Regions from separate parts of the Peribacillus sp. NPDC097197 genome, predicted to be linked through region 1. Evidence: a T-box and tRNA genes for the amino acid it is inferred to sense, from the RefSeq annotation. Region 1 holds a T-box; the other holds one or more tRNA genes.
The links. A T-box is a leader RNA that pairs with one kind of tRNA and senses whether it is charged. The one in region 1 lies ahead of pheS (phenylalanine--tRNA ligase subunit alpha), so its partner is inferred to be a tRNA-Phe.
Positions count from the first base shown of each region.

Region 2: it has a tRNA-Phe gene. The T-box ahead of pheS (phenylalanine--tRNA ligase subunit alpha) is inferred to sense a tRNA for this amino acid. The anticodon was not compared.

Region 1 is NZ_JBNNST010000004.1:256,019-267,632, reverse strand. Features, by position in the region: gene ACQKL6_RS07940 (L-lactate permease) at 124-1,815, shown strand; gene ACQKL6_RS07935 (YsnF/AvaK domain-containing protein) at 2,190-3,278, shown strand; gene ACQKL6_RS07930 (general stress protein) at 3,450-4,253, shown strand; gene sspI (small acid-soluble spore protein SspI) at 4,283-4,492, opposite strand; gene ACQKL6_RS07920 (TrmH family RNA methyltransferase) at 4,616-5,374, shown strand; T-box leader at 5,419-5,661, shown strand; gene pheS (phenylalanine--tRNA ligase subunit alpha) at 5,722-6,762, shown strand; gene pheT (phenylalanine--tRNA ligase subunit beta) at 6,791-9,205, shown strand; gene ACQKL6_RS07905 (TOBE domain-containing protein) at 9,365-9,568, opposite strand; gene rnhC (ribonuclease HIII) at 9,685-10,644, opposite strand; gene zapA (cell division protein ZapA) at 10,818-11,078, shown strand; gene ACQKL6_RS07890 (CvpA family protein) at 11,083-11,614, shown strand, end outside.
Region 2 is NZ_JBNNST010000007.1:47-11,660, reverse strand. Features, by position in the region: gene menB (1,4-dihydroxy-2-naphthoyl-CoA synthase) at 1-558, opposite strand, end outside; gene menH (2-succinyl-6-hydroxy-2,4-cyclohexadiene-1-carboxylate synthase) at 571-1,380, opposite strand; gene menD (2-succinyl-5-enolpyruvyl-6-hydroxy-3-cyclohexene-1-carboxylic-acid synthase) at 1,377-3,128, opposite strand; gene ACQKL6_RS10835 (isochorismate synthase) at 3,121-4,530, opposite strand; gene ACQKL6_RS10830 (1,4-dihydroxy-2-naphthoate polyprenyltransferase) at 4,829-5,752, shown strand; gene ACQKL6_RS10825 (TraR/DksA C4-type zinc finger protein) at 5,891-6,661, shown strand; gene ACQKL6_RS10820 (winged helix-turn-helix transcriptional regulator) at 6,747-7,112, opposite strand; gene hxlA (3-hexulose-6-phosphate synthase) at 7,322-7,954, shown strand; gene hxlB (6-phospho-3-hexuloisomerase) at 7,963-8,520, shown strand; gene ACQKL6_RS10805 (ABC transporter permease subunit) at 8,964-9,173, shown strand; tRNA gene ACQKL6_RS10800 (tRNA-Glu) at 9,364-9,435, opposite strand; tRNA gene ACQKL6_RS10795 (tRNA-Ser) at 9,439-9,529, opposite strand; tRNA gene ACQKL6_RS10790 (tRNA-Asn) at 9,531-9,605, opposite strand; tRNA gene ACQKL6_RS10785 (tRNA-Ile) at 9,617-9,693, opposite strand; tRNA gene ACQKL6_RS10780 (tRNA-Gly) at 9,698-9,771, opposite strand; tRNA gene ACQKL6_RS10775 (tRNA-His) at 9,776-9,851, opposite strand; tRNA gene ACQKL6_RS10770 (tRNA-Phe) at 9,870-9,945, opposite strand; tRNA gene ACQKL6_RS10765 (tRNA-Asp) at 9,953-10,028, opposite strand; tRNA gene ACQKL6_RS10760 (tRNA-Met) at 10,035-10,108, opposite strand; tRNA gene ACQKL6_RS10755 (tRNA-Ser) at 10,212-10,304, opposite strand; tRNA gene ACQKL6_RS10750 (tRNA-Ile) at 10,325-10,401, opposite strand; tRNA gene ACQKL6_RS10745 (tRNA-Met) at 10,412-10,488, opposite strand; tRNA gene ACQKL6_RS10740 (tRNA-Ala) at 10,520-10,595, opposite strand; tRNA gene ACQKL6_RS10735 (tRNA-Pro) at 10,614-10,690, opposite strand; tRNA gene ACQKL6_RS10730 (tRNA-Arg) at 10,701-10,777, opposite strand; tRNA gene ACQKL6_RS10725 (tRNA-Leu) at 10,787-10,875, opposite strand; tRNA gene ACQKL6_RS10720 (tRNA-Gly) at 10,888-10,962, opposite strand; tRNA gene ACQKL6_RS10715 (tRNA-Leu) at 10,971-11,052, opposite strand; tRNA gene ACQKL6_RS10710 (tRNA-Lys) at 11,066-11,138, opposite strand; tRNA gene ACQKL6_RS10705 (tRNA-Thr) at 11,161-11,236, opposite strand; tRNA gene ACQKL6_RS10700 (tRNA-Val) at 11,252-11,327, opposite strand; rRNA gene rrf (5S ribosomal RNA) at 11,337-11,452, opposite strand; partial or broken rRNA gene ACQKL6_RS10690 (23S ribosomal RNA) at 11,572-11,614, opposite strand, start outside.

The DNA.
Region 1 (11,614 bases):
AATAAATAATCATCAAGTCATCTGATGACTTCCAGCAATATGAAGAAATATAAATGTGAAAGGGTTTTCATTGAATATAAATATCTGAAAGTTTGAAAAATATAGTGAATGGAGTCGAAACGAATGACATGGACACAGAACTTTACACCGATTCTTGATAATCTGGTACTATCATCTCTAGTAGCGCTTATACCCATTTTGTACTTTTTCTGGGCTCTTACCATCAAACGGATGAAAGGATACCTAGCGGGTTTGACAACCTTGCTTGTTGCTTTTGTAACTGCCGTTTTCGCGTATGGGATGCCGGCAGGAAAAGTCGTGATGTCAGCTTCTCAAGGGGCCGTTTACGGACTGTTGCCTATCGGATGGATCATCATCACATCCGTATTCTTGTACAAGATGACTGTGAAAAGTGGGCAATTTGACATTATCCGATCTTCTGTCCTGTCCTTGACGGAAGATCGCCGCCTTCAAGCTTTATTGGTGGCATTCTCATTCGGGGCCTTTTTAGAAGGGGCGGCTGGATTTGGTGCACCAGTGGCCATTTCTGCAGCTCTTCTGGTGGGACTTGGATTTAATCCGCTATATGCAGCGGGAATCTGTTTAATCGCCAATACGGCACCTGTTGCATTCGGTGCGGTAGGGATTCCGATTATTGCGATGGAAGGACCTACTGGTATTGCGGCTATGGAAATATCCAAAATGGTCGGTCGCCAGTTACCTTTCTTGTCGGCTTTCATCCCACTATATCTCATCATGATCATGTCTGGATGGAAACGGACGATTGAAGTGTTGCCGGCTGTCATCGTTTCCGGTCTATCTTTTGCTATTACCCAATATGTAAGTTCGAATTTCCTTGGACCTGAATTACCGGATATTCTTTCTGCATTAGTATCATTGTTTGCCTTAGCCATCTTCCTGAAATTCTGGAAGCCAAAAACGATTTTTCGATTCAAGTCGGAAGAAACGGCAGCAGCTGTTGAAGAATTCGCTTCCGAACAAGAACCAGAGAAAAAGTATACGAAATGGCAGATATTCCATGCGTGGTCCCCATTCCTTCTGTTGACGGGTTTCATTTCCATTTGGGGATTGAATCCAATAAAGCCGGCATTATCCGGTCATTATGAGGGAACGAATGCCATTTTAAAAGGAATTAATGAAATTGGTAAACTATTAACTTTCCAAATTGAAGTGCCTGGTTTGCATAATGAAATTATTGGTAGCAATGGCCTGCCCATTGCAGCTTTTTATAAAATCGAACTGCTCGGTACAGCAGGAACGGCCATTTTACTGGCGGCCATTGTGACAAAGTTCATCGTACATATGTCTTCAAAAGTATTCTTGGATACATTTGTGGAAGCCATGAAAGAATTAGCCAAGCCAATCTTGATGATCTCCTCTGTCGTTGCTTTCGCTTATGTGACGAATTCTTCGGGGATGTCGACGACCTTGGGAATGACACTTGCAAAGACCGGAGACTTCTTCCCGTTTTTCGCACCGGTCCTTGGCTGGTTAGGTGTGTTCATTACAGGTTCGGATACATCTGCCAATCTATTATTTGGCGGCCTGCAAAAAGTTACCGCTTTAAAGATTGGAATGGAGCCGGTATTGGCGCTCGCGGCGAATTCCTCCGGGGGTGTAACCGGAAAGATGATTTCCCCTCAGTCGATTGCCATCGCTTGTGCGGCTGTCGGACTGGCTGGTAGGGAGTCCGAATTATTGAGATTCACCCTCAAGCATAGTTTGTTCTTATTGCTTCTTGTATGTATTATCACGTTCTTGCAAAATGGCATCCTTTCTTGGATGATTCCATAATGAGAGTAAAACCCCCTCCTGCTTTAAGGATAATCTTAAACAGGAGGGGGTTTTTTTGTTTCTAAAATTCCAGTTGGGGAGATTTGGAGACACTTCTTTAGTAGGTAGGACGCCTATATATAGAAGAAAGCGAATCTATTGAGTTTATGAAAACTAGTAAAATGGGGTATTGATTCTAAACATTACATTTATATAATGCTTGCATCCCTAGTCCAGATGGGGTCTGGAGGGAAAAGGCATTCGTTTTTGAGAACGTAATGTAATGTTATAACACAAATGTAATATGGCTTATTCGTTTAGTTCGCATACTAACGGGTACATTCTAAATATACCAACTACCAAATACATCGATAAAATACGAGGAGGAATTTAATATGAATAAGACAGTTTATGGAGTATATGAATCTAATGCAGAAGTGATCCAAGCAATCAATGCACTTAAAGCGAAAGGCTATGAAGGGGAAGATATAACGGTTGTAGCAGACAAAGAAGAAACACTGGACTTTACGAATCAACAAAGGGAAACGGATGTCCATACCATTACGAATGCATCACATGATGATAGCTTTATGGACAAGGTGGCACGCTTCTTCATGCCAGATGAGCATGCGAACCTTTCAACGAAACTAGCGGATGCAGGGCTTTCTAATAGTGAAGCAGCTGAATATGTGTATGATGTAGAACGAGGAAAAGTGTTGGTTTTAGTTGAAGAAGGCAAAGGTCATCTAACTGCACCAAGAGATTCATTCAAGGCTGGAACAGAAGGAAGCACCCGTCCGGTTGGAAAGACGTTGGATAGCAACTCGGAAAACCCGCGTTTCAACGGAACCAACGGAACTGTACAGAATGGTTTAGTGAACGATAAGGATACTTCTGTCATGAATGGCCGTGGTCGTGGAACGACAGAAGATGAAAAAACGATTCGACTACGTGAAGAACAGTTGAATATTGATAAAGAAAGAGTTCAGGCAGGCGAAGTCGTCATCGATAAAGAAGTGAAGGAACAGCAAAAAACCATTAATGTTCCGGTTGAGCACGAAGAAGTAACGATTGAACGTCGGCCTGTTACAGGTAGAGAAAGCGGACTGGAAGCAGGAAGCATTAAAGATGGGGAAACTGTAAGAATTCCAGTTGTTGAGGAAAAATTGGAAGTGACCAAAAAACCGGTGGTCACTGATGAAATTGTCATCAAGAAACAAGTGGTACAAGACACTGAACAAGTTCAGGATACTCTTAAAAAAGAAGATATCCAGCTTGATAGTAGTGATTCATCCATCGTACGTGAAAAAAATCTAGGTGAAACGACCAAGAGAGATGCTTTAAATAAAACGGATTCAGTGAAGAATCGCGATTCTCTCAATACCGGAAGAGTCAATACTGGGGTCAATACCGGAGTAGGGCATGACCCATTAGAAGAAAAGAGAAATGTGAAAACCCTTGAAGAACAACAAAAACTTCGTTAAGGGATTAATAGAGAATGATCTGCCGTTTACGAGACGGCAGGTCTTTTTTTTAGGTTCATGACGAGTGGAATTAAATCCTTATCGACTGGCTAGAGCCTGATTTTTGTTTAATTTTGGATGGTAAGGGTATAACAAGATTAAATAGTAATGCTACAAAAGGAGGAATAATTCATGGGAAAAACATTGCATGGTGTTTATGATTCTAGTTCCGAAGCAAACAAGGAAATCCAGGCGCTTCATTTAAAAGGATGGGATAGTGAGAAAATCACCGTAATCGCGAATAAAAAAGAAGATGTGGCTTTTGTGAACAATAGCCAGAATGAGGACGTCGATATTATCACGAACCAGGATGATGATTCATTCGTAGAAAAAGTGAAACACTTCTTCTTGAATGAAGGATCCGGTGATATCAGAAATCGTTTAGGGAATCTGGGTTTAGCCGATAGTGAAGCCACGGCTTATATAAATGAAGTTGAAGCCGGGAAGTTCTTGATTCTTCTTGACGACGAGACCCCAATAGAGACCGAAGATCATATTACCTCCCAAGAGAATAACCCACTTAAAACCGGTATCGTGAATAATCCGGATCCGAATCTTTTCCCTGAAACGACGGCGAATGCCTATCAAGCAAGTGAAGTAGAGGCACAGCCAGGTAAAGGCGAAGAACTTCATGGGAATTCAACCAACATCTATGATAATCAAGAGATGGGATCGAAACGGGCACAGGAGAAAGAGATGAAGTCGAATTCCACGGAGCAGTATAAGAAACCAAGACCAGAGGATTATGAGGGAACGATAGCGAGCGATCCCCATGCAGATCCGTTTTCCGCTGACACCAAACATTCACTGGATGTAGGAGACGCACTGAATCGGACCACGGCTCCCGGGGACGGAAAGGTGCCACAAGATAGCGATGAGAACCCTGACTTAACGGACCCATACATCAAAAATCGCATTAATACGGATCACTTATGAGCCGAAAAAATAACAGCCGTGGATGGCTGTTATTTTTTTAATCCAGATTCAAGAGCCGTAATCATTTCCTGCTTTTCCTGTTCGGATGAATTTTCCCAGATGACCTCGAATAATACGCCAAGACCTGGTAGCATTTTTTCCTCACCATTTTGAATCGCATCGACTATCGTATCCTCTAGCTGTTCTTGCGTATTTCCGGATACATTCTGAATAATGGCATTGCGTAAATTTAAATTCATGATTTTTCCTCCTCTAACACATAATGACTCACATAACTAGCATTTCACAAACAGGCATTCAATATGTATACGAATTACGTTATAATAGGATAATTAGCGTGAAATATTAAAGGAGCGTTTACCTTGAAATATATTGAGTCTGTAAAAAACCCTCAGGTGAAGCAGTGGAAAAAATTATTGACCAAAAAAGAACGGGATAAAACCGGTACGTATTTAGTAGAAGGTTTTCATCTTGTTGAAGAAGCATTGAAGGCAGAAATCGTCATGGAAGTAATCGTAAATGAAGAAACAGAAATGCCGGCCCATTTTTCGCTTGAAGGCACGGATGTCATCTATGTGAAAACTGATATCATGAAGGCGATTTGCGATACGGAGAGCCCACAAGGAATAGCCGCTGTCTGTGAACAGAAAACCATGAGCATGTCTTCCATCAATCCGGACAAACTACTGTTGATCGATGCGGTGCAAGATCCAGGCAATATCGGCACGATGATCCGGACAGCTGATGCAGCCGGAATCGATGCTGTCATTCTAGGAGAAGGGTGTGCCGATTTGTATAATCCGAAAGTGGTCCGTTCCACGCAGGGAAGCCTGTTTCATATGCCGGTGGTTAAAGGGAATCTTTCCGAGATCATTGATGAACTGAAGCAACAAGGCATGCCGGTTTATGGCACGGCCTTAGAAGGTGGCTCGCCCTTTGAAGAGGTGGAAAGGTCTTCGCGATTTGCACTGCTCGTCGGTAATGAAGGCCAAGGAGTTTCCAAGGAATTATTGGTGAAAACGACCAAAAACCTTTATATTCCGATTTACGGGAAAAGTGAATCACTGAATGTCGGGATCGCGGCCGGTATTTTAATGTACTATTTAAGAAAATCAATTTGAAACGGCCGTTCATTTATAATATAATGAAACAGAATTTTATAATGAAAACAACAATGACAAAGAGTAGTAACTTAAGACATCCATAACCAGGGAAAAAATGCCGTGACTGAAAGCATTTTTATGGCACTGCTTAAGGGAATTCACCTTTCGAGTTGGCATTGGGAAGACAGAGTGTCTGAAAAATGTTCCGGTGAAGAGCCGTTATTTTTTATGAGTGAGTGCTTCATGCTTTTTAGCAGATGGCACTAATAAGGGTGGTACCGCGATACATAAACCTCGTCCCTTTCTGGGAGTGGGGTTTTTTTGTGTTCATTTTTACAAAAGGAAAACTAAAGGAGGAAGACATGATGCAGGAACGTTTACTAGAACTGCAGGAAGAAGCGTTGCAAAAAGTTGCCGCAGCTTCCGAACTAAAAGCACTGAATGAAGTCCGTGTTGCTTATTTAGGGAAAAAAGGGCCGATTACAGAGGTATTACGCGGAATGGGGAAATTATCAGCTGAGGAACGTCCGAAAATCGGAGCGCTAGCTAATGAGGTCCGTGGAGCCATCGCGTCGAAAATCGAGGAAAAACAAGCGGCATTAGAAACAGCTGCCGTTAATAAGAAGCTTGCAACAGAAACGATTGATGTGACATTACCAGGCCGTCCGGTTAAGAAAGGAAATCTTCATCCGTTAACACGGGTCGTCGAGGAAATTGAAGACCTATTCATCGGTATGGGATACACAGTGGCTGAAGGTCCTGAAGTCGAAACGGACTATTACAACTTTGAGGCATTGAACTTGCCGAAGAGCCATCCAGCACGTGATATGCAAGATTCATTCTACATAACGGATGAGATTTTGATGCGTACCCACACGTCTCCAGTACAAGCAAGAACGATGGAAAAACATAAAGGCCAAGGTCCGGTTAAAATCATTTGTCCAGGTAAAGTGTATCGTCGTGATAATGATGACGCAACGCACTCGCATCAATTCCAGCAAATTGAAGGCTTGGTCATCGATGAAAACATCAGCATGAGCGACCTGAAAGGAACACTTGATGTATTTGCTAAGAAAGTATTCGGCCAAGACCGGGAAATCCGTCTTCGTCCAAGTTTCTTCCCTTTCACGGAGCCATCAGTAGAGGTGGATATCTCATGTAAAATCTGTGGCGGTAAAGGTTGTAATGTATGTAAACAAACAGGATGGATCGAAGTGCTGGGTGGAGGAATCGTTCATCCGAATGTCCTTGAAATGGCTGGATTCGATTCGAAGAAATACTCCGGATTCGCTTTTGGAATCGGTGTAGAACGGATCGCGATGCTAAAATACGGCGTGGATGATATCCGTCACTTCTATACAAACGATGTTCGTTTCTTAAAACAATTCCATCATCATGAAGCATAAATTTTAATTTTAAAGAGGAGGACCTACCATGTTTGTATCATATAAATGGTTGCAGGAATATGTAGACCTTTCCGGCATCAATGCAACTGAGCTTGCGGATAAAATCACGAAGAGCGGCATTGAGGTTGAAGGGGTAGAAAAGAAAAGTGAAGGGCTTAAAGGGATTGTCATCGGACACGTACTAGAACGCGAACAGCATCCGAATGCCGATAAACTGAATAAATGCCTGGTTGATATTGGAGCGGAGGCTCCTGTACAAATCGTCTGTGGGGCCCCGAACGTGGATAAAGGCCAAAAAGTAGCCGTAGCGACTGTTGGCGCTGTACTTCCAGGTAACTTTAAAATCAAGAAAGCCAAGCTTCGCGGAGAAGAATCTCACGGAATGATTTGCTCGCTTCAAGAATTAGGTTTCGAATCCAAGATTGTATCTAAAGATTATGCAACAGGCATTTTTGTATTCCCTAATGATGTGGAAGTTGGCAAAGATGCACTAGAAGAGCTTGGTTTAAGCGATGAAGTGCTGGAACTTGGTTTAACGCCAAACCGTTCAGATGCTTTAAGCATGCTCGGTGTTGCTTATGAAGTCGGAGCCATTCTTGGTCGTGACGTGAAATGGCCAGTTATCGAAAAAGAAGAAGCAACGGAAAAAGCCACTGATTATATCAACATCAAAGTGGAAGCAAAAGAAGATAATCCATTATACATCGCTAAAATCATCAAGGACGTAAAAGTAGGTCCATCTCCACTTTGGATGCAGACCCGCCTTATGTCAGCAGGCATTCGTCCGCATAACAACGTGGTCGATATTACGAATTACATTTTACTTGAATATGGTCAGCCACTACATGCCTTTGATTATGATCGTTTGGGTTCAAAGGAAATTGTCATCCGTAAAGCGAACGAAGCCGAAAAGATCGTTACTTTGGATGAAACGGAACGTACATTATCGCCAGATCATCTGGTCATCACGAACGGCACCGAGCCAGTTGCGATTGCAGGAGTAATGGGCGGGGCAAACTCAGAAGTGAAGAATGATACAACGACCGTCATTATCGAAAGTGCTTATTTTGCCGGGACGGTTGTACGTAAAGCTTCGAAAGATCATGGATTACGTAGTGAAGCAAGTGCCCGTTTTGAAAAGGGTGTCGATCCAGCTCGCGTGCGTGAAGCTGGAGAACGTGCAGCTCAATTGATTGCACAATATGCAGGCGGAACGATTCTTCAAGGAACGGCAGAGGTTGATGAACTGACAATGGAGCCAGCTGTCATTAGCATTACCCTTGAAAAAATCAATACGCTTCTTGGCACGGATATGTCTGTCGCTGAAGTGGAATCCATCTTCAAACGTCTTCAATTTGGAGTGGCTCTGGACAATGAAACGTTCACGATCACCGTTCCTACACGCCGTGGAGATATTACGATTGAAGCGGATTTAGTGGAAGAAGCTGCCCGTCTTTATGGATATGACAACATTCCAGCAACATTGCCGGTTGGTGCCGCGACTCCTGGCCAATTGACGGATTATCAAATGAAACGTCGTAAAGTCCGCCGTACCCTTGAAGGAGCAGGACTGTATCAAGCGGTTACGTATTCGTTGACAAGCGAGGACAAAGCGGCTCAATTTGCATTGAACGCCCGTGATTCCATCCGTTTGGCCATGCCGATGAGTGAAGAACGGAGCCAGTTGCGTTTAAGCATCGTTCCACAATTATTAGAAGTCGTGAAATATAATAATGCTCGCCAGCTTGACTCACTTGCTCTATATGAAATTGGTTCTGTCTTCTTCAAAAAAGACAATCAAGAGCTTCCTGAAGAGAAAGAGCATGTAGCTGGAGTTATTACAGGACTATGGGAATCTCAACCTTGGCAAGGCGAAAAGAAATCGGTTGATTTCTATGTAGCAAAAGGCGTGATCGAAGCAATTTTCGATACGCTGGGGTTAACTGATCAAATCAGCTATCGCCAAGCGGAAATCAAAGATATGCATCCAGGACGGACAGCGGAAGTACTGTTGCATGGTGAGGTAATCGGCTTCATCGGCCAAGTGCATCCAACCGTTCAGAAGGATTTGGATATAAAGGAAACATACATCTTCGAACTTTCATTCAAAGCTATGGCTGAAGCGGAAGTGGCGCCGATTGCATATCAAACGATCCCACGCTATCCATCGACCACACGCGATATCGCGTTAGTAGTCGAGCAAGCAGCGAAAGCCGGCGACATCCAAAATATTATTTTGGAAGCGGGTGGCAAGTTATTGAAAGAAGTCAACATCTTTGACTTATACGAAGGCGAAAAAATGGAAGAAGGCAAGAAATCCATCGCTTTCTCATTGAAATACTTCGATCCGGAACGTACATTGACGGACGAGGATATCACCAAAGCGCATGAAAAAGTGCTTGCAGCGGTTAAAGAAAAAGCCGGAGCAGAATTACGAGGATAAGATAAATCGCATCAAAAAAGGCAGCCTCCTGGCATTTCAGGAGGCTGTTTTTCTGGGTGTAACGCCTTCGTTTGATAGGATGCAAATTTAAAAGAAGACTCTCACTCACTTCTCTAGAATGAAAGGTGGGTGAGAGTCTTCTATTAGGATATGTATCAGTTACTTTGCAATCATGATGGAACTTGCTTTGATGATTGCTGTCGCCTGATCATCCACTTTTAGATCCATCGATTCTGCAGAAGCCGTTGTAATGCTGGATACGATGTCTACACCATTGATACTCATGGTTATTTCCGTTGAAATAGGTCCTGTTTTAACTTCAGTGATTCTTCCACTTAATTGGTTTCTTGCTGATAATTGCATGAAGACCGCCTCCTAATAATATGTACTTTCTTATAGTCGACAAGATCTTCTGAATACATTCATCTTACTATCATAAGAAGCAAGCCCAAAGGCATTTACGTTTCCAATTCCCGTTCTCATTTCCCGTATTTCTTGTGATATATTTTTTTTGCTTTTTCCGTATTGGCAAAATGTGTTTTCGTAAAGTCATTCAAGGCGTCGATCCCTTTTTCATGGATTAAGCGTGCCGCTGCCTCGTCGACGGCAAAGCCTGCTCCTTTGGGGATTCTAAAACCGGCCTTTTCGCTCAATAGGTCAAAGCGTTTCACAAATGCGTAACGAGCGAGAATCGAAGCGGCCGCAACGGAAAGGTGAATGCCTTCCGCTTTCGTGCATAAATAGGTAGCGTTAGCCTGAAAGGGCTCCTGGCCTTTCAAATAATTGAAAAATACATTTGGCTGGGCGAATTGGTCTATCAGGACCGCCTCCGCTTGCTCTGGCTGTATTTTTTGAATAAGGTGCTTGATGGCTTGGTTATGGAGGAGTGCTTTAATCTTTCCTTGAGATATCCCTTTTGCCTGAAGCATATTGTATTTCGGATTATCACACGTCAACAGGCTAAATGGGACAACATCCTTGATTTGTTTAGCAATTTCGATGATTTGTGGATCTTTCAGGTTTTTTGAATCTTGAACACCAAGTTCTTTCAATAAAAGTAACTGTTCTTTTTTTGCATAGGCAGCAACGACGGTAATGGGGCCAAAATAATCGCCGGTCCCGACTTCATCGGAACCAATAACCGACATCGTGGCAATGTTGGCCGGCGGCAAATAACGATGAACTTTGACTGTGGAAGTGGATGAAGAGTCCGGCTTCTTCTTCGGTGCTACTGCATCCTTTTGCCATTTTGCAGCTTCCAATTCTGCATTTTTTCCCTGAAACAGGACCTTTCCGGATTTATAACCGGTTACGGTACAGAGCGGGGGCTTGGCTGAAAATATACTCCCAGGTGGAAGCTTTGCAACTGAGCTATTCATATAATGGGCTTTCATTGCTTGGATTTGGATAGGACTTGTAAGTAATACAACATGGGACATAATTAATGGACTCCTCGCTCAATTTGATTTATTAAGGGATCATTCATACTAAAGGAATTTATAACTTACAAATTATTGCAATTTTTATGCGAGAAATGACGATGTACTCTCTTTCATGACGAAAAAGTTCATGATATGATAGAAATAGGATTGTTTAGATTGGAGGCATCATTTTGTCAGACGATAAACGAAATAAAACGACAGTTGACATATACGGACAACCATATACAATCGTCGGTACGGAAAGCGCGAGTCATATGCGCCTAGTTGCTTCGATGGTCGACGAGAAAATGAGAGAAATCAGTATGAAAAACCCACATTTGGATACGAGTAAGCTTGCGGTACTGACCGCAGTGAACACGATCCACGAATATATTAAATTAAAAGATGAACTGGACCAGCTTCAACTGGAATTAAAGAGAGAGAAGGACTGAGTACATGCTTGATTTAGCAATTCTGGCCATTCTTTTAATCGGTGTATTAATCGGTTTGAAGCGTGGCTTTATTTTACAACTGGTTCATATGACAGGTTTTATCGTAGCCTTCATTATTGCCTATGTCTTCTATGGGGATCTTGCCCCCAACTTGAAAATGTGGATTCCATTCCCTTCCATAGGTGATTCTTCGACGCTTAATATGTTTTTCGAATCGGTTGGGCTTGAGACGGCTTATTACAATGCCATCGCCTTTGCCATCGTGTTCTTTGCCACTAAGATTCTTTGGCAAATGCTTGGATCAATGCTCAATTTCATCACCTACCTGCCGATCCTAAAACAGTTGAATCGTTGGGGAGGCGCGATATTGGGATTTGCCGAAGTCTATCTTATCATGTTTATTATATTATACATAGGTGCCTTGCTGCCAATGGATTCCATCCAGGAACCGCTTACCGGCTCCTTCCTGGCAGAATCAATCGTGAAACATACTCCGTTCCTATCCGAACAGGTGGAAGACCTTTGGTTTAATAAGT
Region 2 (11,614 bases), on a different contig from region 1:
GCCCATATCCAATGCTTCTTGTGCATTGTATTGACGGCATAGGTACCAGATTTCACGCGCTTTCTTATGTCCAACGATACGAGCTAGGTAACCTGAACCGTAACCGGCATCGAAGCTTCCCACGTTCGGACCAGTTTGACCGAAGACCGCATTGTCAGCAGCGATTGTTAAGTCACAAACGACATTCAATACATTACCGCCGCCAATTGCCCAACCTGCAACCATCGCTACGACCGGTTTTGGAATCACACGGATCAAGCGTTGTAAATCAAGTACGTTCAGGCGTGGGATATTATCTTCCCCAACATATCCGCCATTTCCGCGTACCTTTTGGTCTCCACCTGAACAGAAGGCTTTTCCGCCTACACCTGTCAAAATGATAACACCGATGCTTGCATCATCACGTGCTCTAGCAAAAGCATCAATCATTTCTGCAGTCGTCTTTGGTGTGAATGCATTATGTACATGCGGACGGTTAATCGATACTTTTGCAATGCCATTATACTTCTCGTATAAAATTTCGTCATATTCACGAATAGTTTCCCATTGAATTGTCATCGTAATTCCTCCTTAATTTCGCTTTAAAAACCCACTTATTATTTTACCAAACTTTTGTCCATCTTCCACATGAATTGCATGTCCAACGTCATTAATTTTTTTCCATTCGACATTTTTCATTCGACTTTGCATCATTTCAGCGATATGGCAGAATTTCTCATCCAATTCACCCGTCACAAGCAACACGGGAAAATCCAGGGTCTCAAGATTTTCCCAATAGGAAGGTTGGCTTCCTGTCCCCATGCCGAGCAAACTGTTCGACAGCCCGATCGGTGTATTGGCGAGCCGTTGCTGTCGAATGGCAGTTTGTATATCTGTGGACAACCTTTTTTGGGTTTCAAACAACGGGATGTTTTCCCACTGTTCGACAAACGCTTCCATGCCATGTGCAAGGATTCGCTTGGCAAGCTTCGCATCATTGCCCCTGCGGTGTTCTCGCTCCTCTTCTGTCTTTAGACCCGGAGAGGAGCTTTCCAGCATCAATGTATGAACATACGCTGGATACAAGCAAGAGAACGCCAATGCTAATCTGCCACCCATCGAGTAACCAAGGATATGGGCTTTTCGCAGCTTCAATGTCTCTAGAATATGCTTCAAGTCTTTTGCTACTTGCTCCATCCCATACCGCTGGAAATCATCAGGCGCCATCGTTTCCCCATGGCCGATGATATCAACCATGATCAAAGAATAGCGGTCCTGCAACATGGGAACAAGAAAGTCCCATGTATCCCGGCTCCCGGTGAACCCATGTAGACATACTATAGGTTCACCATTTCCCGCTATTTCAACAGTATATGTGACATCTCCACTGACAATTTTCATGAAATTTCCCCATCAAGCACCCGTTTTATTTCCTGGGAAACAAAACTCCACAAATTTCGATGGGTTTGCATATTGGATTCCCGCTCTGTAGGCACTTCAATGATTTTCAATCCAGGTATTTCAAAGGAATCCGTGAACACTTGTTTTAATTCATCCCAATTCCGCACCTTGTTATATTTCCCTCCATAAAGCAAAGCAGCATGGGAGAAATCAAGTCCGTGCGGCGTTCCGAATAACGTTTCGAAATGTTCCTTCTCTTTCGCCTGTGGAAGGAAGGAGAAGATCCCTCCGCCATCATTGTTGATCAACAGGACCGTGATGTTCTGCTTTTGCAGTTTGGCTGCAAGCAATCCGTTCATATCATGGAAAAAGCTTAAATCACCTATGGCCAGCACCGTATTTTCGGTAACCGTGCTCACCCCGATTGCCGTGGAAACGACACCATCAATTCCGTTTGCCCCACGGTTCGCCATCGTCTTGATGCTTTTCTCGTTGTTTAAAAAGAACGTATCCAAATCCCGGATAGGCATACTGTTCCCGACAAATATGGTCGAACCTACCGGCATCATGTCCTGGAGTAAGGAAAAGAGCTTTCCTTCACTCAACTCCGATTCATCCTGGATGGAAGATAAGGCATTCTTCGTCGCTCCATTGATGGATTGCCACAAACCAAGCCAGTCTCTGTCTGTTGCTTCAGGTAATTTTTCACCGATGCGATGACAAAAGTCGACTTCATCACAATAGATCATGCTCGTGGCCAATCCAGCCGGTTCACGCCATCCTGCACCACCATCGATGACCAATGTCAAAGCCTGCTTTTGTTTTTTCAAGAATAAAAGCAGGGGCTTCGAAACTGGCATCGAGCCGAATCGAAGCACGACATCCGGTTGGAATGCAGCCTTGGCAGCTTCATCACGCAAAAATGTATCATAAGCCTCGATGATGGCGTCTTTGTCATGTGTGCCGCTCCGTAACTGAGAAAGCGGGTCAGCCAGTATCGGGAACCCAAGCTTGTCTGCTAATGTGATGATGGCATCCTTCATCTCTGGGTTCCTAAGTTCCCCACACACGATGATGCCTTGTTTTGCTTTTGACAAAGTAGAGGTCAATCCGTCTAATTGTGCGGCCGTTAGTGAGCGTATCCCACTATCGATCATCACAGTCGGCGTTTCTTTACTTTGCCTATATTCCTTGGCTTGTTTTAAATCTGGAATGAGTGGCTCACGTAAAGGGAAGTTCAAGTGGACAGGTCCTGAAGGTTCCATGGATGCCGTCGCTACCGCTCTTGCCCCAATGGTCCTCGCATACCGGATCATTTCATCACTGCTCTCCGGAAGCGCCATCTCGACAAACCACTTCACTTGCTTTCCATATAAATTGATTTGGTCGATGGCCTGTGGAGCTCCGACATCTCGCAGTTCATGGGGGCGATCAGCTGTCAGGACAACTAGGGGCACCCTTGAATAGAAAGCCTCAATGACGGCAGGATGAAAGTTCGCCGCAGCCGTTCCGGACGTACAAAGAAGTCCGACTGGTTCTTTTAATGCCTTAGCCAATCCAAGAGCAAAAAAAGACGCCGAACGCTCATCGACATTAATATGTACCTGAATATCAGGATGTTCCACCATCAATAAAGCAAGAGGTGTAGAACGTGAACCAGGGCTCACGACCACATGCTTCATTCGATTTTGTGCCAGCTCATCGACAAATGAAGCAGCATAGGCTGTCAATGCATCTCGGTCATTCATTCATTTTTCCTCCTAAAGCACTTAACATCGGGTTGAATTTAATCCCCGTTTCCTGGAATTCACTTTCCGGTGTTGAATCTTCTACCACGCCACATCCTGCAAAAAGCGATGCCTCATTGTCCTGTAATAGTGCGGAACGGATTCCAACCGCGAATTCACCGTTCCCCTTCGAATCCACCCAGCCGAGTGGTCCCGCATAAAAGCCTCGTTCCAGACCTTCTATTTCCCGAATGCGTGTGACAGCTTTCTCTTTTGGAAGCCCACCCAATGCCGGCGTTGGATGGAGGTTCTCGACACACTCGAAAATAGTCGTATCCGCTTTACACGTTCCTTTCACCGGTGTAAACAAATGCTGTATATGACGGTTCTTCATCAACTTCGGTCCTGATGGAATGATGACCTCATCACATACGGCTTCAAAAGCGTTGGTAATCATCGAAACGACGTACTTGTGCTCTTGTAGATTCTTTTGATCCAAAAGAAGTTCATTACCTAGACGAGTATCCTCTTCTTCGCTTTTCCCCCGGCCCATTGATCCGGCAAGACAAGTTGAAAAGACTTCATTTCCCTGCTTTTTGATTAATCGCTCAGGAGTGGCCCCGACAAAACAGTCACCGCCTGCCTCTAAACAGAAAATATAGCTCATCGGCTGCTCGGCAAGCAGTTGCTCTAGAACCTGTTTCGAATCGATGGAGCGTTCAAACACAAGGCGCAATTCCCTTGCCAGAACGATCTTATCAAGATCCGTCGTCTTAATTTCCTCAACGGCCCGCGCAACGGTCTTCTTCCATGCCTCAGGTTCGACTTCCTTCTGCTCAACAAAGACATTGGCCGGTATTTCGCCATCATCCAAGTTTTCGGTAAGGAATGCTTCCCTTTCGTTTATCATATCTATGAAGAGTTTTTCTGAATCATCCGGCGAACAAAGTAGGTTTGTCGTTAAGTAGGCCTCCCCCTCCACTATCGATAGCATGAAGGCAGGTATATAGAACAGATTGTCCCCAAATTGATTCCATAGGAACGAACTGTTGGTTTCATAATCAAAAGAAAAGCCCCCAAATAGCAAAGGGCCGGTCGCATCCACATCGGTCACTCCTGTTGTAACAGCAGTATTCTGCAGCTTGATCCAGCTCATTTCAACTTCTCTATAACGGTCGGCATTTGGTGCCGCCTGGATTTTCTTAACGTTGCCTAAACCAGTAATGGTTATATCTTTTGCGGGATCCTGCCAAAAGAAGCGTTCACCCTTATACCGTTCTCTTCCAGCTTGATAAAATGAAAGGGGGTTGTTGCACTCTATTTTCTTAATATGACTGAATAGAACTTGTTCATTCAAGTTCTTCGCCTTTTGTATGGCCATAGCCAGTCCCTGAAACCGTTCAGTTTCTTTCGAGATAGCCAAAAATATCCCCCCAAATCGTACATTTTAAAAGCTTTTTAACCTATTTAAAGATACACCTCCGTTTAACCTCATGTCAATAAAACCACCCTCGAACCGACAAATCATGCCAGCTTTTTTCCTTATTATATGATTCTTAGATAATGATGTAGCATCTCCTTCAATTTGGAAGTCCCGGCTCATCAAATCCCTTTGACACGCTCGAACACTTTTCCTACATTTTATAGGATATCCTTTTGTGAACAAATTCAATCTTTGTTATAATTTTAAGGTACTGATCATGATTTTGAGGAGAGAAATAATGCACACAGAATACGACGAGCTTCCCCTTAAACGAACCTGGAAAATCTGGTGGGAGTTAATTCGTCCACATACACTTACCGCAGCTTTTGTTCCCGTCCTGCTTGGAACCGTCATTGCCTTGTTAGAGGATGGCGTAAATTGGCTATTATTTGCGGCCATGATGATTGCAAGCATCCTTATTCAGGCTGCAACGAACTTATTTAATGAATACTATGATTTCAAAAGGGGCCTTGATACCGAAGAATCAGTCGGCATCGGTGGCGGTATCGTCCGTCATGGCATGACCCCGAAACTGATCATGACCTTGGCCCTTAGCATGTATGGAATCTCTCTTTTACTAGGAATCTATATTTGCGCCGCTTCATCTTGGTGGATTGCCGCTATCGGCCTTGTTTGCATGCTGGTCGGCTACCTTTATACCGGAGGTCCGCTACCGATATCATACACACCATTTGGGGAACTTTTTTCCGGTCTATTCATGGGCTTCTTGATCATCTTGATCGCCTACTTCATCCAGACCGGTACAGTTTCTTCCTTAGCCATCCTGATTGCCGTACCAAGCGGTGTTCTTGTCGGGTTGATCAATCTATCGAATAACCTTCGGGACCATGACGGCGATAAGGCCCATGGCCGCAAAACGATGCCTGTCGTTATGGGAAGGAAAAATGCACTAACTTTCATGTCCGTCATGTTTGCATTCTGTTATGTGTGGGTTGTCGGACTGATTCTCTTGGGAGATGTAACACCTTGGATCCTGCTTTCTTTCCTAAGCATTCCGAAGGCCCTGACTGCCATCAAAGGCTTTGCAGGTAAAACGGAAGCCATCACAATGGTGCCAGCGATGAAAGCAACGGCACAAACGAATACGTTCTTCGGTTTACTGATGTTCATCGGTTTACTCATCCATTATTTCATTCAATAAACGCAAATCTTTAAACCCCGTGCATGGTGCATGGGGTTTTTTCGTTGTTTCCCACCCCGCTGATTCGGGTACTTACTAATAACTACACAAAAAACAACGATGAAACCATAATCGTACTTATAAAAGGAGAGGAAACCAATGGCGACTGAAAAACAAATCCTGAAATTAAAAGAAGAACTGTTAAGTGAAAAAGAACAGCTTCAACAAAGAATCAAGAATGATGAGACTGTAACCAAACAGTCACAAACCGACTTTTCCGGCGAAATCTCTTCCTATGATAATCACCCCGCCGACTTAGGCACCGAGCTTTTCGACAAGGAACGATATCAAGCCATCAATGAGCACGCGGAAGAGGAAATCGGAAAAATCGATCTTGCCCTAGAAGCCATAAAAGAAGGAACATACGGTGTTTGTAAGGAGTGCGACAAAGATATCCCATATGAACGGCTTGAAGTGGTTCCTTCCACCTTATATTGTATCGAGCATACACCAGAACAAAAAGTCCATGACGACGTGACCGATGAATATAGGCCAGCCGAGGAAGATATCCTGATCCCTTCTAAGGGAGATAACTTTGAGAACAGGCGCCATTCAGATACAGACGACGAAAATACGGTCAAAGAGGACAGTTTCGGTGAAGTCGCTCAATTCGGAACATCAGACACTCCGGCAGACTATCAGCATAATCGCACAAGCTATAACGAACTTTATGATACAGAAGACGATACCGAGACATTCCCTGAAGACTATGAAGGTTATGCAGCCAATGATATAGAAGGGAAAAATCGTCAAGTCGTATCCAACGAGAACAAAGAAGAATACGAAGACATGCTCGATGACCGGAAGATTGATTCTAAAATGGGCAATATCCCTTACAAGAAGAAAGACAGCTATATAGATGAAAAATAAAAAAGTGCCAGACCTTGTACAGAACTTTGTACGGGGTCAGCACTTTTTTAATGCTATCCTTATAAGGCTTAAAAGAAATCGTTTTCTACTTGATACTCTCTTTACTATCTTCTTGGCCTCCAACGACATTCTCCATATAATTTTTACCCCAATTATACATCGAATCAAGAATCGGCATCAGGCTTTCTCCTTGTTCTGTCAGAGAGTATTCCACTTTGGGAGGTACGATTGGATAGACCTCGCGATGAACAATAAGATCTTCTTCCAGCTCTCGAAGCTGGTTAACCAGCATTCTTTGAGTGATGCCCGGCATAAGTGCCTTCAATTCACCAAAACGCTTGGTCCCCTGCTTGCCTAAGTGCCATAAAATAAGCATCTTCCATTTGCCCCCTATAACAGAAAGGGTCAATTCCTTCTCACAATTGAATGTTTTATTCTCTAGCCTTGTCATCTGAATTACCTCCATATTTATAATCCTAAATCCCATAGTATACTTTTTAACACTATGTATAATAAAAGTGCGTACTAACAAAAATATTATACTTAGTATATGATACATTGTATAGCCAAGATGATTTTCTTGCTGTGCATTGAATGAACGTGAGAGGTACATACTTACTGTGCAACATACTAAAACATACTAGTGGGAGTGAAGGATAAATGGAATTACAATTGGCATTGGACTTAGTAAACATTCAAGAAGGAATTGAATTGGTTAAACAGGTGGAAGAATATATAGATATCGTAGAAATCGGTACACCGGTAGTTATTAATGAAGGGCTTCGGGCTGTTAAAGAAATGAAAGAAGCTTTCCCTTCTTTAAAAGTATTAGCTGACCTTAAAATTATGGATGCAGCCGGTTACGAAGTGATGAAGGCATCTGAAGCTGGCGCTGACATCATCACGATTCTTGGTGCAGCTGAAGACATGTCCATCAAAGGGGCTGTTGAAGAAGCTAAAAAACAAGGCAAAAAAATCCTTGTTGATATGATCGCTGTGAAAGATCTTGAAACACGTGCGAAAGAATTGGATGCATTTGGCGTCGACTATATCTGTGTGCACACTGGCTACGATCTTCAAGCTGTTGGAAAAAACTCTTTTGAGGACCTTCAAACCATTAAACGCGTTGTAAAGAATGCAAAAACGGCTATTGCAGGCGGCATAAAATTAGATACACTTCCGGAAGTCATTAAAGTACAACCTGACCTTATCATTGTTGGCGGAGGCATCACTGGACAAGCCGATATTAAAGGGACAGCTGCCCAAATACAAGAATTAATTAAACAAGGCTAATATTTAACATGCAGACTTCACAATATATGGCTAAAATCATACAAGAGCTAAGTCGTTCAGTAGACTTAATAGCTGACGAAGAAGCTGAACAACTGGTTAATGGGATTCTTGAAGCAAAGAAAGTTTTTGTAGCAGGTGCAGGAAGATCCGGGCTGATGGGTAAATCCTTTGCCATGCGAATGATGCATATGGGGATAGATGCATATGTATTAGGTGAAACCGTCACCCCTACCTTCGAAAAAGATGACCTTTTAATCCTTGGAACCGGTTCGGGAGAAACAAAAAGTTTGATTTCCATAGCAGAGAAAGCAACGAACATCGGTGGAACCATTGCGACCGTAACAATTTCCCCCGAATCGACCATTGGAAAATTGGCGGATTTCTCAATAAAGCTACCTGGTTCACCTAAAGACCAGTCGGAAGGTGATTACCAAACAATCCAACCGATGGGCTCTCTATTTGAGCAGACTCTCTTACTTTTCTTCGATAGCGTCATTTTAAGGATAATGGATAAAAAGGGATTGGATACGAATAAAATGTATGGCCGACACGCAAATCTCGAGTAAAAAGTGAAATATAAAAAGACCTCAAGAAATTCTTCTGAATTTACTTGCGGTCTTTTTTTTGTAAAAGGATTACAGGCTCCTATATATTCTATAAATTAAGATACCGTCCAGTGACGGAAGACATATTATATGCCCATCCTAATAAAAGGTCTCTTCCTTTATAGAGGGAAACATCAAACTTATAGAAAAAAGACTCCTACGATGTAGCTGACCACCCTATATAGGTTTGATTAGCTTCTTAAGTGTACTCAACTTTTGGGAGTTACTCTATCAATTTAGAGTAATCAATCCTATATTTTTAAGTTCTCCATTGCAAATGGTACAGGTCGGATATCAACTAGCTGTAAGCGGTGTACTTTTGGAAAATTTGGCATTCACACTTAAGAATTTTTTCGTAGGATTCATTCTAGCTGCTTTCGTAGGGATAGGCATCGGACTAATTACTGGATGGTACAAATTTCGGAGCTTCTCAGCTTCAAACTTTCCTTACGGTCGCTCTTCCAGGTTCTTTACCCCAAATTGTATCTGGATTACGTCTAGGAATCGGGCAGTCCTTAGTTGGTGTAATTGCTGCTGAAATGTTTGTTTCACTGGGGGGAATAGGCTATTTTGTTGCACAGCCTTCAGCGAACTTAACATTGATAGAGTATTAGTAGGAATAGGAGTGATCATTATGGTAGGAATGCACATTACGCAATCGGTTAAATAGATAGAATTAGCTTTATTAAACATCGGATTGATTAAATACATCTATAATAAGTAAATAGACTGCATCAACCTTGTCGCATCTCTTCAAGAAAAACAGTCATAAAAAAGAAGCATACATAAGTATGCTTCTTTTTATGACCCGTACGGGAATCGAACCCGTGTTACCGCCGTGAAAGGGCGGTGTCTTAACCGCTTGACCAACGGGCCGAATGGCGGAGAAGGAGGGATTTGAACCCTCGCGCCGCTCGCGCGACCTACACCCTTAGCAGGGGCGCCTCTTCAGCCTCTTGAGTACTTCCCCATGGCTCCGCAGGTAGGACTCGAACCTACGACCGTTCGGTTAACAGCCGAATGCTCTACCACTGAGCTACTGCGGAACAATAAAATATGGTGGGCCTAAATGGACTCGAACCATCGACCTCACGCTTATCAGGCGTGCGCTCTAACCAGCTGAGCTATAGGCCCATATTGGAGCGGGTGAAGGGAATCGAACCCTCATCATCAGCTTGGAAGGCTGAGGTTTTACCACTAAACTACACCCGCGAAATGGGGCGACTGATGGGAATCGAACCCACGAATGCCTGAACCACAATCAGGTGCGTTAACCACTTCGCCACAATCGCCGTAATATGAAATTGTAATGGTGGCTCAGGACGGAATCGAACCGCCGACACAAGGATTTTCAGTCCTTTGCTCTACCGACTGAGCTACTGAGCCTAAAAAATGGCGGTCCCGACGGGAATCGAACCCGCGATCTCCTGCGTGACAGGCAGGCATGTTAACCGCTACACCACGGGACCTAATGATTGCGGGGACAGGATTTGAACCTGCGACCTTCGGGTTATGAGCCCGACGAGCTACCGGACTGCTCCACCCCGCGACGGTAATAATGAATCATTTTGCACCAAGTTTTCATGAATACAGTTTTTTTACTTCCTAATATGTAAGGTTGTTTTAAAACAACTTGTTGCTTTTAAAAAAAATGGAGGAGGTAGAGGGATTCGAACCCCCGCGGGATTTGACTCCCCTGTCGGTTTTCAAGACCGATCCCTTCAGCCGAACTTGGGTATACCTCCGTGGCTAAGAAAAAATTCTATGGTGGACCTTGTAGGACTCGAACCTACGACCGGACGGTTATGAGCCGTCTGCTCTAACCAGCTGAGCTAAAGGTCCTTATATTTATTGGTAGCGGCGGAGGGGATCGAACCCCCGACCTCACGGGTATGAACCGTACGCTCTAGCCAGCTGAGCTACACCGCCAAAATAATATAAGTTTTCTTTTTTGAAAAAATGGTGGAGCCTAGCGGGATCGAACCGCTGACCTCCTGCGTGCAAGGCAGGCGCTCTCCCAGCTGAGCTAAGGCCCCATTTCATTAAAAATCACATGGTCGGGAAGACAGGATTCGAACCTGCGACCCCTTGGTCCCAAACCAAGTGCTCTACCAAGCTGAGCTACTTCCCGCAAAAAAACATGGTGCGCCCGGCGGGAGTCGAACCTACAACCTTCTGATTCGTAGTCAGATGCTCTATCCAATTGAGCTACGGGCGCATATTAAGATGGTGCCGAGGACCGGAATCGAACCGGTACGGTAGTCACCTACCGCAGGATTTTAAGTCCTGTGCGTCTGCCAGTTCCGCCACCCCGGCACATACGAAAAGTGGAGCGGAAGACGGGATTCGAACCCGCGACCCCAACCTTGGCAAGGTTGTATTCTACCACTGAACTACTTCCGCATGAATGATGCGGGTGAAGGGACTTGAACCCCCACGCCTTGCGGCGCCAGATCCTAAGTCTGGTGCGTCTGCCAATTCCGCCACACCCGCATGAAAAAAATGATGAGCCATGAAGGATTCGAACCTTCGACCCTCTGATTAAAAGTCAGATGCTCTACCAACTGAGCTAATGGCTCATGCTTGTCTTACTATAAAAAATGGTGCCGGCAAGAGGACTTGAACCCCCAACCTACTGATTACAAGTCAGTTGCTCTACCAGTTGAGCTACACCGGCAGGTGTAAAAAATAATGGTGGAGGATGACGGGATCGAACCGCCGACCCTCTGCTTGTAAGGCAGATGCTCTCCCAGCTGAGCTAATCCTCCATATTATATGCTTGGCGGCGTCCTACTCTCACAGGGGGAAACCCCCAACTACCATCGGCGCTGAAGAGCTTAACTGCCGTGTTCGGAATGGGAACGGGTGTGACCTCTTCGCTATCGCCACCAAACATTGTTAACTTTTTTAGGACATTTACTATTATAGCATGTCTCTGAAAAAAAGCAAGAAGAAATTTTCATTCCTTCAAAACTAGATAATATATTAGAAGGTGTTCATTTTTTAAAAGCGTTGGTTAAGTCCTCGATCTATTAGTATCAGTCAGCTCCACATG